4 regions of the Bacillus sp. 05T21 genome follow, and region 1 is predicted to be linked to each of the others. Evidence: riboswitches for the same ligand, from Rfam matches in the RefSeq annotation. Region 1 holds a riboswitch; each other region holds the start of a gene.

Region 1 (4,224 bases):
ATTCGCTAGTTATAGTAACAGTATAGATGAAAATAAAACGAATCTGGCTCCATTTGATTTTGTGGCATGGAGTCTCACACAATTCAATTCTGTCAAAGAGTTAAAGAACTCTGTAGATAGTATTTCCTTTTGGGGTGTACCATTACCTGTTTTAGGGGGTACTCCACCGCTACATTGGATTTTAGCGGATAAATGGGGAGATTGTATTGTACTAGAGCCGACAACTGAAGGACTAAAGATATATGATAATCCTCTTGGGGTAATGACCAATAGTCCTGAGTTTAACTGGCATCTACAAAATTTAAGACAATATATCGGTCTTAAATCGCAGCCATATGCGCCAACACAATGGGGGAATGTACCATTAAGTGCTTTTGGACAAGGTTCAGGATCGATGGGACTCCCTGGGGATTTCACCCCACCATCAAGGTTTGTTCGGGCAGCATATGGCAAACAAAATATTCAAGGTATAGATAATGAAGAAGAGGGCATATCGGCCATTTTTCATATCTTATCAAATTGTGAGGTTCCAAAAGGTGGAGTAATAACGGAAGAAGGTACATTAGATAATAACATTTATACAAGCGCAATGTGTATAGAGTCTGGTACATATTATTACCATACCTATGATTGTAGACAAATTATAGCTATTCATTTATTTCATGAAAATTAAGATACAGATGAAATTAAAGCTTATCCGTTCCAGCGGAAACATAAGATATTTTATGAAAACTAATCAGATTTGGAATAACAAAAAAAAGAAAACTTAATTAAGTTTTCTTTTTTTATAGGCGACATGACAATACAAAAGTGGTCCAATTAAATTCAATATAAGAAAAATAACAAGTCAATATATTTCTAATCATTTTAGGTGAAGGGTATGTGATTGAGATGAATAATACATATAATGAAAAGACACATACATCGATTAAACAATTATTTAATAAGTTTTCACCAAAAGCTCCTGCCTTTTTTTTGTATTAAAATTAATATTCATACAGTTAAAAACCTAATTAGAAATTATTTGAACATAGATTGCTCAATGAGGTTAAATTTTATAATCTCCGAAAAATAGAATTATATAAAAATTATATATTATAATTATTAAACTTAATTTTATTGAAAATTGAAATATTAAGCAATATTCCTATTGCTATTAAATTGACCATTAAAGAACTTCCACCAAAACTAACAAATGGAAATGGAGTACCCGTAAGAGGAAATAGTCCCGTAATACCACCTAAATTTACAATGGATTGCATACCAATCATACATCCTATACCAATTGCTATAAAACTTCCGAATGGATCTACACATAGTTGTGCAATTTTTAAGGAACGAAGAACGATAGTCAAAACCCCTGCCAATACAATAAATACACCAATAAACCCTAGTTCTTCAGAAACTATTGCCATTATAAAATCAGTATGTGGTTCTGGAAGATAACCGGTTTTTTGAATGCTATTTCCGAATCCACGTCCAGTAATTCCTCCAGAGCCAATGGCAATAAAAGAATTTACAAGCTGATATCCTTTTCCTTGCGCATCAACAAAGGGATTGAGAATTGTAGTAATACGTGTCTTTTGAACTTCTGACAAGCTAAATTGAATTAAAAAGTACAAAAAAGGTAACCAAAAAATAGAACTGATTATAATTCTTTTAATTAATAGATTTACATTTATTCCAGAGCAAAGAAATATGCTAAAACCTATACCTAATATTAAAAGTGCAGATCCTAAGTTTGGCTGTTTATAGATTAGAAAAAAAATTGCAGCTAAAAAAAATAAAAGTTTTCCGCTACCACTCCAAATCTTTTTAGCTTGTTCTTGTCGTAATGCAAAAAAACGGGCTGTTACAAGTATTGTTCCTAATTTAAGAAATTCAGCTGGCTGTATTCCAAAGATCCATGATTGAGCATTATTTACCACTTTTCCTTTCCACAAAACCATAATTAATAAAAAAATTCCCCCAACCATAATACAGATAGAGACTATTCGTTTTTTCCATATTTCATATGGGAGAATAGCACAAACTATTAACCCAATTGTTCCTAAAAATAGCTTTGTTAATTGAGAATCAACAAAATGCCTACTGTTATAACCGTAATGTTGAACAGCAACAATGGAGCTCGCGCTATACATCATGATAATACCTAAAGTACATGTTATGAATAGAGGGAGGAGCAATAGATAATCGAGTTTTAATATTTTTTTCATTTTAATATCCTCCTGATTTACATTAACACTTAATATTACATTTGCTAATGAGTAGAATCTTGTTCTCATCAACTACTAAATAGTATTCTTGTTTTGAAAGATTCTATAGCTTACACCCTGTTTTCTTACGCAAAAATCCCCCCTAGTTACATACTAGGGGGGATTTAAATTGGCATGACTAAATAAAGCTTTCCTCCCCCTAGTAGAGCTTTGGCACTATACAACGTAAAGTAATGGAAATTGATTACTTAGCTATCTTAAGAAGAGCCTTAATCCGACAATTCCTGTTCTACCCATTGGCGTCTTTCGACATTTTTGGGCAATAGCCTGTGTTTGTATAGGAGCCTCACCTAACAGGTTTAGCAATATAAATTTTATGTATTTGTTTCGTGTAGCCAGCATAAATACTTTTTTTTTGCTTGTCAAGTAAGCATATTGCTAATTTTATATTCTTTATTGTTTTATGAATTTTGAGAAATAATGCAAGAAAATGTATTTAATCATCTCGTATAGATACTTATTTTCGGCCTGTAGTGTATAATTTGATTAAGTAGTTTAATCATATAAATTTGATAAACAGTAAAGAAGATTTTAATCATAAAATAAGATTTTTGAAGAATTTTCTTTGAAGTACGGTATGACTAATAATTCAACTCCTGCTATAAAGTTACAAATAAATCATAAACAATAAGTTTCCTATACGAAATTTCATATATTTTATAACGTTTCTTCGAACTAATTGTATATAAATTTTATATCTTTTAAGTTGAATTTCAAATTTACAATAGAGTCGAATTACATTTCTCTAAAAAAGAATTTATTATGAATCGAATCGAAAGTTAGTTGACAAATATTAAATTCTGGTTTAAATTTTGAAGTAATTCAATAATCTTTGTTAGGTGAGGCTCCTGTATAGAGAAACGCTGCTGCCCAAAAATGTCGAGAGACGCCAATGGGTCAACAGGAACGGTCGGATTAAGGCCCTTTTTAATGTAGCTGGTTATAAAAACCTATGCTATACAGTGCTAAAACTCAACGAGGGAGTGGTATACGATTTGATAGAAAGGCACCTCTGGGATTTTTGCAGAGCTGTCTTAATAATCATTTATTTGTATTGTAAAAAACCTTTACTCCTTTTTGAGTAAAGGTTTTTTTGTTTAATGTTATTTATTTTTATCTTGTCTATATTCAAAAAGGAGGTAGTTCTAAATAATAAATTGATTGCAATGTAACTATTAATGCTCTAATAAAAATTTTAGACAGATAAAATAACACAAAACCACTCATGAAACTCTAGAGTCTCCCTTAGCAATATAAGGAGGAGTTAACATGAAGAAATTATTAAATGAATTACTTGTAACCCAAAATAATTTGGATGCAGAGAAAGTTTTACGTCATCCGTCGTATGATGTTGCACAAGAAGTAAAACGGTTTTCAATTGAAGATCAAGTCATATTACTAGATAAGATTCCTGTATTAAAAAGCTCAAAAATTCTTCAACATTTGAGTACAGAAGAAAAATATAATATCTTAATTCACTTATCTGAAAACAAAGCTAAAAAGTTACTAGATTTACAACCGATTGATGAAACAGTAGATCTACTTCTAGCGGTTCATCCGGAAAAACAAGCTAGATTAATGGCGTATTTAAATAAAATCACAAAACATAATGTAAAAAAATTAATGGCTTTCAAACCTGAAACGGCAGGAAGTCTTGTCACAAGTGATTTTGTTGCAGTTAGAGGGAATTGGTCAGTAAAAATGACATTGAAGTACATTAGGGAGCATTCTGAAAATGTAGAATCAATATCTTATATCTATGTTCTTGATAGTCATGGTTATCTTAAAGGAATCGTTTCCATACATGAGTTATTACTAGCAGCAGATGAAGAAATATTATCTACTATCATGATTCAAGAGGTAATTTCAGTACACGCTGAAGTTGATCAGCAAGAAGTTGTAAAAAAGCTACTGAATTATAATTTAGCAGCATTACCCGTAACAACAG
Region 2 (4,224 bases), on a different contig from region 1:
CACAAAATTCATTATCCTCAAACACAATACCTTCTTCCGTAATCTCAACGATTTCAAGCGGATATTTAACATGTGTCGTACTTACTGATAATGCCACTTCAATAAATTGTTTAATTCCTTTTGGTCCATACACTGTTAAAGGTGTAGTCCCTCCTTGAAACGAACGGCTTCCTAATAAACCAGGCAACCCAAAAATATGATCACCATGTAAATGCGTAATAAATATTTTTTCAATGCGGCGTGGACGTACTGATGTATGTAATATTTGATGTTGCGTCGCCTCGCCACAATCAAATAACCAAGTCTGTCCTCGTTCTTCTAGCAATTGCAGAGCAATTGCTGAAACATTCCTTCCTTTCGAAGGAACACCTGCACCAGTTCCTAAAAATACAAATTCCACTTTCTTTCCTCCAGCTCTTTATATAATCTATCTTTCATCTTACGGAATGTTATTTCAAATGGCAAATCGAATTTACATAACCAATCATCTAGACAACTATATAACACGAACATTATAATCAAAAAACTTAGTAATCGTTCGTGTTTTATGTTAAAATGATTATACTACATTTTAAGGGAGCGTTTTATTATGAAAGAAGCATTTCGTTTACAAACTGATTTTTCATCTTCATTTGATCGCTGGGTAAGTTCTTTCGTTTCTGATCACCCAGCACAATTAGAATGGACGACTTTAAAAGAATTAATCCATGAATATACAACAACACATACAAATGATTCGTTACCAACATATATTTCTTCAGCTTTAACATATTACGCACAACGCGTTTCAACAACAAACAGTTCAGAAATTGTTATTTTTGAAAATGCTACAATCTCATAATCTAAAATAAAAAAGCACTGATTACAGTGCTTTTTATTTATGTTCATTAAAGTATTTATTTTCCCGCCTTATTTCAAAAACTCCGCTTATTTCCTACTATATAGCCATCATAAATCTATTTGATTTTTCAAAAAAATAGATTAAAAAGATATTGACACTACGATTTTACAGTGCTAACATTCAACTTGTAATTGAATATGGTCTCTGTTAGGTGAGGCTCCTGTATAGAGAAACGCTGCTGCCCAAAAATGTCGAGAGACGCCAATGGGTCAACAGGAAAGGTCGGAATGAAGGCCTTTCTTAACGTAGCTGGTTTCAGTACCTATGCTATACAGTGCTAAAACTCAACGAGGGAGAGGTGCGTATGTTTTGTCATACACAAAAACTGTTTTTATCTATGTTTACTAACAGTCTTTGTTGTTGACTCTTTTTGACTACGAATTCAGACCTTTACTCGTTTTGAGTAAAGGTCTTTTTTATGTCTTTATGCACCTTACTATGAAACAAACATAGCATATTCAGAAACTACTAATTGTACGGAGGTGAGGAACAGTGGCAAGTGATGATTCGGCCCAGATACCCATATGTTTTACGTTAATATTTCACCATGTAGGTAGGAAAGAAGCTGTTCCTCCCAATTTTAAATAGTCGAGTAACAGATTGTTTCCTCCTTCATGAAAGAGGAGGAACTACCAATGTTAAATTTACAAAGACAAGAAACAAAGCATGCTTACGATCAAGATAGCATGAAAGCAAATAACGAATTATTAGTGGAAGTTGCAACACAGGATGTAAACTCTGCGTTAAAACTCTTAGAAACAACACAAGATGGTCTCTCTAAACAAGAAGCGTCTCGTAGACTTTCTTTATACGGTCCGAACGAAATTGCTCATAATAAAACATTGCCATGGTATATTCAATTTCTGCTGGCATTTAAAAATCCATTTATTTTTGTTTTGTTAGCTCTTGGAGCACTCTCTTTTTTCACAGATGATATACAAGGAACAATTGTCGTATCTGTAATGGTACTGCTAAGTGCAACGATTCGCTTTTTACAAGAATTCCGCTCTCAGAAAGCGGCGGATAAGTTAAAGGCTATGGTTCGAACAACTGCGAGTGTCTTTAGAATAGATGGATTTGTACACGAAACAAAAAACGTAACAAATTTAAATCGAAATTACACAACAGAAATTCCAATTGAAGAACTTGTACCTGGCGATATTATTTCACTTTCAGCTGGTGATATCGTGCCAGCTGATGTGCGTATTTTATCCGCAAAAGATTTATTTGTTAATCAGTCTTCTTTAACCGGGGAAGCACTTCCTGTAGAAAAATACGAAAACTGCTACCATACGGAAAATAAACATATATTACCGAAAAACATGAAAAAAAATTACAATCCGCTCGATATGGAAAACCTTTGCTTTATGGGTACAAATATTGTTAGCGGTAGCGCAAAAGCTGTTGTTGTTTCAACTAGTACGGATACGTATTTCGGCTCTTTAGCAAAAAAGGTTATCGGAAAACGTGCAGAAACAAGCTTTGATAAAGGCGTAAACAAAGTAAGTTGGCTCTTAATCACATTCATGCTTATTATGGCACCCATTGTCCTTCTCATTAATGGATTCACAAAAGGAGATTGGCAAGAAGCTTTCTTCTTTGCTATTGCTGTTGCAGTTGGTCTTACACCTGAAATGCTGCCAATGATTGTAACTGCTAATTTAGCTAAAGGTGCCGTTAACATGTCTAAACAAAAAGTAATTGTAAAACAGCTCAACTCTATTCAAAACTTAGGTGCTATGAACATTCTTTGCACAGATAAAACTGGAACTTTAACAGAAGATAAAGTTGTCCTAGTTCGTCATTTAGATCCTAACGGAAATGAATGCGATCGTGTATTACACTTTGCCTATTTAAATAGCTTCTATCAAACGGGATTGAAAAATTTAATAGATAAAGCTGTTATTGAACATACAGAGGAAAACCATAAATTTGATCCATCAGCTTTTCAAAAGCTAGATGAAATTCCATTCGATTTTGCTCGTCGTCGTATGTCTGTCATCGTGAAAGATATTTCAGGTGAACATACAATGGTTTGTAAAGGTGCCGTAGAAGAAATTTTATCAATCTGTAATTACACTGAAGTTGATGGACAAATTGTCCCTCTCACTGAAGAAATGAGAGCAAATGTAAAACATCTTAGCGAAACTTTAAATAGTGAAGGAATGCGTGTCATCGCTGTAGCATACAAGAAAGATAACAAACCTTATCATAAAGCTTATGCAGTACAAGATGAATCCGCTATGATCCTTACTGGATATATCGGCTTTTTAGATCCACCAAAACCATCTGCTGCTTCTGCAATTCAAGCATTGCAAAAACACGGCGTACAAGTGAAAATCTTAACTGGTGATAACGAAATTGTTACAAGAAAGGTTTGTAAAGACGTTGGATTAAATATAGGAGAGCCTGTCCTCGGTTACGAAATCGATTCTTTACCAGATAAAGCATTAGCAAAACTGGCAGAAGAAACAACAGTGTTCGCAAAACTAAATCCAATGCAAAAATCTCGTATTATTCACGTATTACAAGGTAATGGTCATACTGTAGGTTACATGGGCGATGGCATTAACGATGCCGTGGCATTACGTGAAGCTGACGTTGGAATATCTGTTGATACCGCTACCGATATCGCAAAAGAATCTTCTGATATTATTTTACTCGAAAAAAGTTTAACTATATTAGAAGCAGGTATTTTAGAGGGACGTACTACGTTCGGCAATATTTTAAAATATATCAAAATGACGGCGAGCTCTAACTTCGGAAATGTATTTAGTGTATTAATAGCAAGTGCTTTCATTCCATTTTTACCGATGCTTGCAATTCATCTCTTAATTCAAAACTTACTTTATGATATTTCACAGCTTTCAATTCCATGGGATAAAATGGATAAGGAATTTCTAGAGAAGCCTAGAAAATGGGATACTGCAAACTTGCGTAACTTCATTATTTGCATCGGTCCAATTAGCTCTATATTCGATATTATCACATTCGTTGTCATGTGGAATGTATTCGGTGCAAATACACCTGGAGAACAATCACTATTCCAATCTGGTTGGTTTGTCGTCGGGTTACTAACTCAAACATTAATTGTCCATATGATCAGAACACAGAAAATTCCGTTTATTAAAAGTACAGCATCAATACCAGTTCTTGTATTAACCGCTTGTATTATGGCAATCGGAATTTACATTCCATTCTCACCACTTGGTGCAGCAATTGGTTTACAAGCATTACCACTAAGCTATTTCCCGTGGCTCATAGGAATATTATTAGGTTATGCTTTCTTAACACAATTCCTGAAAAAGCTTTATATTAAAAAA
Region 3 (4,224 bases), on a different contig from region 1:
AATAACAGATTCGTTACCACTACTAAAAATAAGACGTGCAGGCGTTTCTTTTAATAGATATACAACAAATGGTTTATTATCTTCATAACTGTAATTTTGAAATGCTGAGAAAATCATCAAATAATGACCAATCATTACTACCAATGAAGAAATTCCTCTTATAGAATCCAGTTCTTCATGCCTCTCCATCGTTTTACATCAACTCCTAATGAAATGATAATAATCATTTCAAAGCGACATCTTTATTCATATTCCTCTCCTTTCTTTTCATTCCAATTTTTCATATTAAAATGATTTTATAGTATAAATTTGAGTGTATTGTAACATTTTTTGTAATATTATGAATAGTAAATCTTAAAAATTGGTATATACCAATTTCAACCTCAAAAAATGGGTAATATTGTTAGAAAAACACTATAAAAATATGTTGCATACTTACAAAATTAAAGAGAGGACTAGTGTTTTTTCAATATAAAATAAAAAAGATAGCCTTTATTTATAGGCTATCTTTTTTATTTTATTTAATTATTAGCACCATTATATGCTACATGTCGTTTCTCAATCCGTTCTTCAATTTCTTTCATATTCTCTTTATTAGTTAGTAGGGATTGTTTATTTTCTATTAATAATTGTTTAAAGGATTTTCTCACTTTTTTTCGCATGTTTATTTTCCTCCTTGGGGGATGGTTTATATAAAAGATAAGGAATTATCTGTGTGTTCTTATAATAATTGATTGTTGTGAATTCCATTTGAACTTCAGATGAAAATTCCGTTTATTTTCTGACAACTTTGTGAACAAAAAAAGAAAGGTTAATCAAAAATATATTTGATCAACCTTTCCATGCTCTTTAAAGCATATTAATTAATATTTCAGGTCTTCCCCAATTCATTTCGTTACAAACAAAGCGTAGTTTTTCTTCGTCCATTGTGTGTAACCCTTCTTCTAATAAGCATGCAATTGGAACTTCACAATGAATTTGCGCTAATTGTAAAGAGATATTTAAATTCTCTAAATCACTTTCAATTTTTGTGCGCTGCGCTTTCGTTAATGATGCTATATTTTCTAGCACTGCCGATACTGTCCCGTATTCTTGAATCAGCTTATACGCTGTTTTTTCACCAATACCTTTTACACCCGGATAATTATCACTTGTATCACCCATGAAAGCTTTCGCATGAACAATTTGCCAAGGTTCTACACCTTTCTCTTCCATGATTTTTTCCGGTGTGTAATACTCGTAATTTCCAATTCCTTTACGAAGAAGCATAACTGTAACATTCGTATCAACAAGTTGAAGTAAATCTGTATCACCTGTCAAAATATAAACTTCCGCTTCATTGCAATATTGTTTTGCAAGCGTACCGATACAATCATCCGCTTCATAACCTTTCATACCGATTACAGGCATAGATAATTTCGCAGTCATTTCTTGCACTAAATCAAATTGCGGAATTAATTCTTCCGGCGGTGCTGCACGATTTGCTTTATAATTCGAGAAAGATTCCGTTCTAAATGTCGTACTTCCCATATCCCAGCACGTTACAATGTGCGTTGGTTCGATTGCTTGTGTTGCTGTTAATAAATGCTTCATATAACCATGAATCCCATTCGTCGGGGTACCATCTTGTCGTTTCATAAATTGTCCATATACACTTGTTGCGTAAAAAGCACGAAATAATAGTGCCATACCATCAACTAATAATACTTTTTTCATAATTCCTCTCCTACTAACAAAAAATAATAACCTCACGTTATCACGTAAGGTTATATATAGATTACCATTCTACGTTTTTGTTCAACTTTGTCTATTATACATTGTTTTTGTATATTTAGCATCATTAACACATTAAGACATTCTACCGCAGCAAGTATGAAGTATTCCTGAATACGTATTTTTACCTGTCGAAACAACTACAGCCTTTGCATTTCCGTCAACAATATACGTACCTTTGAAACATACATTTTCAAGTTCAAGTGGGTTATAGTCTTTCATCCGTTTTAATGGAATAAATCGTTTACGTTCAAGATGATAGCAACTTTCAAATTTCTCAATACTAGCATCGTTTCCTGTCAGCATAGATTCATTTACTAATAAATCATTTGCATAAATAATACGTACATCTGCTGGCACTGTATCGCCCTCTGCAAGAAAAATCATATCTCCAGGTACAAGCTCTTGTACTGGTAATTTCATCATTTTTAGTTCACTGTTTAGCCCTGTTACGCTACAGCCAGCTACTCTAGAAACAGTAACTGTTTCACATTGTAATTCATCACCCATATTTTGTTTTGAAAGACCTGGGATCATTCCACTTAGCTTCATCATTACTTCCGTAATACGCGCTCTTTTTGAAGTTAATTCATTTCGGCCGTATACTTGAATACGCTTTTGTGCCTCTTTCATAGATAGTCCGTCTCTTGTTGTTTTAAAATACGCAAATACAGATTTTACATCTCTTGTTGCGATTTCAATTAATAAATCTTTATTTTTTTGAAGCATTGTTTGTTCTTTCATTGCTTTTTTACTTAATTTATACGAAGTGTTACCCACACTCTTATTTACATATAACATATTATCGTCTCCTCCTTTACAACATAGGAAGAAACGCTTTGTTTCTCAATTTATCCACTTTACTGTGAAAGTGTCTAGCGCTTAAATACTCGAATAAACGCTACATTATGATAAATATAGAGGGAGGAACAAGTCGTTTCCTGCCTACATCATATATTTTTGATTTGAAGTATATGGGTAACGGAACCGAGTCAGAATTTGACATGCTCCTCACCTCCTCTTTAATTTTTTAGTTATAATCTATACTATGAAATTACTCATAGCTTGCTAACAAAAAAGACCCTTACTCATAAGAGAGCAAAGGTCTTTGCATACACAAATAAGCGATTCCTAATATAATACAATTAGAAATCTATGGACCTCTCCCTCGCCGAGTTTTAGCACTGTATAGCATAGGTTCATTACCAGCTACGTTAAGAAAAACCTTAATTCGATCATTCCTGTTGACCCATTGGCGTCTCTCGACATTTTTGGGCAGTAGCATTTCTCTATACAGGAGCCTCACCTAACAGAGACTTATTATAATTACATAGAAAATGTTACTCTTATTTAAAATAGATGTCAACACTTTGTATGGAAACTTTTCCTTATTACAATAACTATCTCGAGTTTAGTACACTAATACGCATCCTGCTCAGCGTTCGGCTACATAAATTAATTGAACACATATTGCAAAAAATTAGCAAATGAAAAATAAAACCCTTACGTTAAAATGTAAGGGTTTTAATACGTTACACAACCAGCAATTACAATTCCGATGGAAAGTGATAAAAACATAAGGAAAAGACCAACTGCTTGATTATCTTCTTCAAGACTTTTATTAATATTAAAACGTGGTGTAAGCCATTCCGCTAAATAAAAGACAATAATTTGAGCTAAGATCCCAACAGCTCCCCATGAAACCATATCAAGAATTGAAATAGAATTAGCAGCCGTTGAATATAAAACGATAGCAAGACCAAGTAGTCTTCCTCCAAGTACATAGCTTACCGCTTTATTCCCTTGAGCCATTAACTTAAATTCCTTAACTTTCGTTGTCACTTCCATAAGAAAAAGACCGATACACAAAAGTACAAGTGATACTGCTAAATATAGTAAAAAATTAATCATTTATTTTCCTCCTTCTTAATACCTACCGGTAAATAATACGATTCATTTCCCGTAATTTTTTCCCCGGCACGTATACCGATGCTGCTCGCTTTTCCAGCAATTAAAAAAGCCCCAAACACGTACGACAGCTTCTCAATTCCTTTTTCAGTTTCCAAAAATACAACTGGAAGCTCTGTATATTTCTGAAATATAGGCAGTGACGATTTATACGTTTCATGTGCATTTCGAATCATAATATTTGTATCCTTATCACGAATCGTAATCGTGTCACCTTCCCTACCGAACGAAGGTTTTTGAACGAAAGGACTTTTCCCCAAAAATAAATCTGGCTCTAAATATGTAGGAAGCATATATTCTTTAATCCACTTTTGTTCCTCACTTGTGTAAAAAGCACCTTCTTCTGCTAATCCCCAAATAAGACATTGAATTGATTTCGGCTGAAGTAAAAAGGCCGACAAAGGATTTATAATAAAAAGCTTTCCTTCTTTTACAAGTTGCAAAAGTTCTACTCCCACCAAATCCCCCGTTTCGGGATCTTGA
Region 4 (4,224 bases), on a different contig from region 1:
CAAGAAAAATAGTAATTAATGAGAAAACAGAAGTTTATTCATCTCCATTTGATGAATTTAAAGAAAATGGTAGTTTAGAACCCCAAACACTAGATGCTATAACACAGGCAGGTGATTGGTTTCAAATACAAACTGATGGTGAAATCAAATGGATAAAGTCGCCTTCTGTAAAATTTAAAGGGTCAAAGCCTTCACTTATCAAACAAAGAGCTACTACTAGTAATATATATGGTGTACCATTTACAGAATGGATTGTTCCAAAAGGTAACGATAATATTCGTCCTGGATATGCGATGAATGCAAAATATATTACAATTCATGAAACAGATAATGAGAGCCCAGGGGCAGGTGCAAAAAATCACGCACAATATTTATATAATCAAGCAACAGGGAATACAGATCGTGCTGCTTCGTGGCACTTTACAGTGGATGATAAAGAGATTTATCAACATCTACCTTTAGATGAGAACGGTTGGCATGCAGGTGATGGAACGAATGGAACTGGAAATAGACAATCCATTGCAATTGAAATTGCTGTAAATAGTGATGGGAACTATGATAAAGCTGTGGATAACGCTCGTAAATTAACAGCATATTTGATGAGGGAGTTAGATATTACTATAGATCATGTGGTTAAACATCAAAATTGGAGCGGGAAAATTTGTCCATCAAAAATGATTAAAAGAGATACTTGGAATGATTTCTTAGTTGGTACAAAAAACTATTATAACGCTAACAATAAAGATGATATTACCGGTGGTTGGTATGAAAAGGATATTCGTGAATTAGCATCGCAAGGGATTATGGTAGGGGATGGACAAGGTTCATATTGGCCGGATCGTCTTGTTACTCGAGCAGAATTTGCAACATTTATTACTAGATCCTTAAAGTTGCCTGAGGGTACTTCAAACTTTACGGATCTTAATACGGCACACCCCTCATTAATAGATGGAATTAATCGTGCAGCAGCAGCTGGAATCATTAGTGGTAGGGGAAAAAATATTTTTGCTCCAAATGACACAATTAAGCGTGATGAAGTGGTCATTATGATTGATCGAGCGTTACAGTATAAAAATATTATTGGAAAGCTAGTAGACTTGCCTTTTACTGATCAGAACTTAGCGTATGATAAACAGGCTGTACAACGTGTTTATGGACTAGGGATTGTAAAAGGAAATGAAAAAAACGAATTTATGCCCAAAGGTACAGCCACTCGCGGAGAAGCTGCTGCCTTTCTGAATAGAATGCTACATGTATTAAATAATGATAACAATAATTCAATAGGTGTTGTTACCATAACTGGTTCTGGTGTAAATCTGCGCAAGGGACCTGGGACGACTTATGAAGTAATTCGTAAACTAAATAAAAATGAATCATATTCTGTATATAAGGAACAAAATGGATGGTTAAGTATTGGTGATAATCAATGGTTATTTTATGACCCTAGTTATATCTTTTTTAATAAAAATAAATAAATACTAGAAAAATCGTGTAAAACAGAAAGCATTCTTGTTAGCAAGAATGCTTTCTACTTTTTTGCATTTAAATTTCAAATATTTCGATGAATCCATATGGAAAATCTATATATCATTTTATCTGTATAAATCTTATTTGGAATGAAATACATTAAAAATGTTTGTTTTTCTGTAATTCCTGTTTTAAATCTTGCGAAATCTGTTGAACACTTTCTATATCAGGTTGTGCATAGTAGATACTATACAGGAGCCTCACTCAACAGAGACATATTTTAATTGCACTAATAAGCAAATTATATTTTGCGTGTTTATCTAATGTGAAAATAATGAGTTTAAAATTCATCCCTTTTCAAGATACAGGTTATATCGAAAGTGAGAGGAAATCAAGTTGAAATTTTTGTTATCTATTGGGCGTTTTTTGTTTTTTAAAATTTTTCCGGACAATAATCTTCAATAATAAAGCATCAGGACACGTGTAATAATAAAAAAATAAATTAATTTAATAGTTTATAGTTTATAAAAATTATTGCATAAATTGTAAAATTCGTTGTATAAAAATAAAGTATTATACAGATGTTTATATCTGTGGTTTGGGAATGTTATGATATCAAAAAGTGAAGAAATAGGTTTTTTTATTACTTGACAAGTTCAAAAATAGTGGATATGCTTTAACACGAAACAAACAAAAAATTTTAAATATTTATAACCTGTTAGGTGAGGCTCCTATACAAACACAGGCTATTGCCCAAAAATATCGAAAGATGCCAATGGGTAGAACAGGAATTGTCGGATTAAGGCTCTTCTTAAGATAGCTAAGTGATGAATCATTCATCCTTTACGTTGTATAGTGCCAAAACTCAACTAGGGGGAATGAGCTTTATTTAGCTATGTCTTTTTTAAATCGACCTCCTTTAGTTGAATCACTAGGGGAGGTTTTTTATATGCAAAATTTTATTTGTAATAAATCTCTAATAAAAGGGGGGAAAACTAATGATTGATGATATTGATCCCATATTTATTAAGAAATTTGTTTTCCCAGAAGTGGGAAAATGATAACAAGTACCATTGTCCTTAAGGAGGAATTACGATGAAAAAATGTTTGCAACAATTATTAAAGACACAAGACATACACTTAGTGCAAGAGCTTATAAAAACTCAATCCTATGATATTGCAATGGAAATGAAAGATTTTCATCATAAAGATCAGATATCTTTAATGAAATATTTTCCTACTGAAAAAGGTGCGAAAATTCTTAGTTACCTTACTCCAGAGGAGCAATATAATATTTGTACCAATTTGCCTTTGGATAAAGGTGAAGAGCTATTAGCAAGGCAATCTATTGATGACCTTGTTGATGTAATTCTTTCAATTCATGCACTTCAGGCTAAAAAGCTGATACAACTTATGTCTGAAGAATCTCAACAAAGAATTAGAAGTCTGCTGGTTTTTCAATCTGGAACAGCGGGCAGTCTGATGACAATTGACTATATTGCCGCCAGGGAAAATTGGAAAGTGAAAGATACGCTGTCGCATATTAGAAAAATTGGGGCAGGGGTAGAATCAATTTCGTATATTTATGTTCTTGATACGCGTGGTCAGCTTAATGGAATTGTTTCTATTCGTGAATTATTGCTAGCTTCTGATGATAAGAATTTATCATCAATAATGGCATCAGATGTCATTTCAGTTTCAGTGGATCTAGACCAACAGGAAGCTGTACAAAAGCTAATGGATTATGATTTATCTGCTATACCTGTAACAACGATAGATAATCGGATGATAGGTATCATAACCTTTGATGATGCAATGGATGTTTTCGAAGAAGAAGCAACTGAAGATATTCAAAAATTAGGAGGGAGCACCCCATTAGATAAGCCATATTTTGAAACCTCTATTTGGCAAATATACCGTAAACGTATAGGTTGGTTATTACTTCTGTTTGTAGCGGAAGCATATACTGGTTCTGTACTTCGACATTATGAAGAAACTTTGACTCATGTAGTAGCACTGGCTTTCTTTATTCCATTGTTAATTGGAACTGGTGGAAATACAGGTACACAGGTCGTAACTACATTGGTTCGTGCTGTAGCTCTAAATGAGGTGAAATTTAAAGATATATTTCGTGTTATGAAAAAAGAAGCATTAGTAGGTATTTTACTTGGGCTTACATTAGCCGTGGCGGCATTAATTCGTGCGTACACTTTAGGCGTAGGTACAGAAGTCGCACAAGTTGTAGCTATAACTGGATTATTCATTGTTATTTGGTCGTCTATTGTTTCATCTGTATTACCCTTGATTCTAAATAAGTTAAAGTTGGATCCAGCTGTTATTTCAGGTCCGTTCATTACGACATTAGTCGATGGGACGGGGTTAATTCTGTACTTTACCATTGCAAAAATGTTATTAGGCTTATAAAAAATTTATACTAAGTTTCTATACCTAGGTTCGTTCCCTTGAGGCTCCCACGGCTAAAGCCACAAGCTGACTAACGTCAGTGGGATTCTTGCTACCAAAGGCGAAGTCTATTTCTAGTATCGCTGACGTGCAAGATTGCGGTGTGCCATCACCACTCCGTATCCAGTGCATATAGCAGATACGGCACTCGTTCTATTACCAAACGAGTCAGATTAGTAGTTCTCAAATGTGTTTTAGCGTCTTGTGCTTGACGACTCAATACATTTTACGGAGTAGAAGAATTTGTTACTCCAACCTCATATGTATTATGTTTTCAGAGAACAAGATTGTTTT

What was found. A riboswitch is a leader RNA that binds a small molecule or an ion and turns the genes downstream of it on or off. The one in region 1 is predicted to bind magnesium.
Region 2: it holds a riboswitch for magnesium, as region 1 does, so the genes downstream of both, mgtA (magnesium-translocating P-type ATPase) here and AC1DKZ_RS26695 (FtsW/RodA/SpoVE family cell cycle protein) in region 1, are expected to answer to the same signal.
Region 3: it holds a riboswitch for magnesium, as region 1 does, so the genes downstream of both, AC1DKZ_RS05340 (P-type ATPase actuator domain-containing protein) here and AC1DKZ_RS26695 (FtsW/RodA/SpoVE family cell cycle protein) in region 1, are expected to answer to the same signal.
Region 4: it holds a riboswitch for magnesium, as region 1 does, so the genes downstream of both, mgtE (magnesium transporter) here and AC1DKZ_RS26695 (FtsW/RodA/SpoVE family cell cycle protein) in region 1, are expected to answer to the same signal.

What each region holds. Positions count from the first base shown of each region.
Region 1 is NZ_JBFTMD010000025.1:12,709-16,932, forward strand. Features, by position in the region: partial or broken gene AC1DKZ_RS26685 (choloylglycine hydrolase family protein) at 1-736, shown strand, start outside; partial or broken gene AC1DKZ_RS26690 (serine hydrolase) at 892-972, shown strand; gene AC1DKZ_RS26695 (FtsW/RodA/SpoVE family cell cycle protein) at 1,089-2,216, opposite strand; M-box (ykoK) riboswitch at 2,405-2,581, opposite strand; M-box (ykoK) riboswitch at 3,101-3,268, shown strand; gene mgtE (magnesium transporter) at 3,546-4,224, shown strand, end outside.
Region 2 is NZ_JBFTMD010000001.1:472,431-476,654, forward strand. Features, by position in the region: gene rnz (ribonuclease Z) at 1-400, opposite strand, end outside; gene AC1DKZ_RS02460 (DUF3932 family protein) at 590-841, shown strand; M-box (ykoK) riboswitch at 1,038-1,205, shown strand; gene mgtA (magnesium-translocating P-type ATPase) at 1,537-4,224, shown strand, end outside.
Region 3 is NZ_JBFTMD010000002.1:89,885-94,108, forward strand. Features, by position in the region: gene AC1DKZ_RS05325 (acyltransferase family protein) at 1-189, opposite strand, end outside; gene AC1DKZ_RS05330 (FbpB family small basic protein) at 522-662, opposite strand; gene AC1DKZ_RS05335 (5'-3' exonuclease) at 850-1,716, opposite strand; gene AC1DKZ_RS05340 (P-type ATPase actuator domain-containing protein) at 1,849-2,574, opposite strand; M-box (ykoK) riboswitch at 2,929-3,094, opposite strand; gene AC1DKZ_RS05345 (DUF350 domain-containing protein) at 3,298-3,684, opposite strand; gene AC1DKZ_RS05350 (glutathionylspermidine synthase family protein) at 3,681-4,224, opposite strand, start outside.
Region 4 is NZ_JBFTMD010000017.1:99,291-103,514, forward strand. Features, by position in the region: gene AC1DKZ_RS23565 (S-layer homology domain-containing protein) at 1-1,475, shown strand, start outside; M-box (ykoK) riboswitch at 2,175-2,351, shown strand; gene mgtE (magnesium transporter) at 2,563-3,891, shown strand.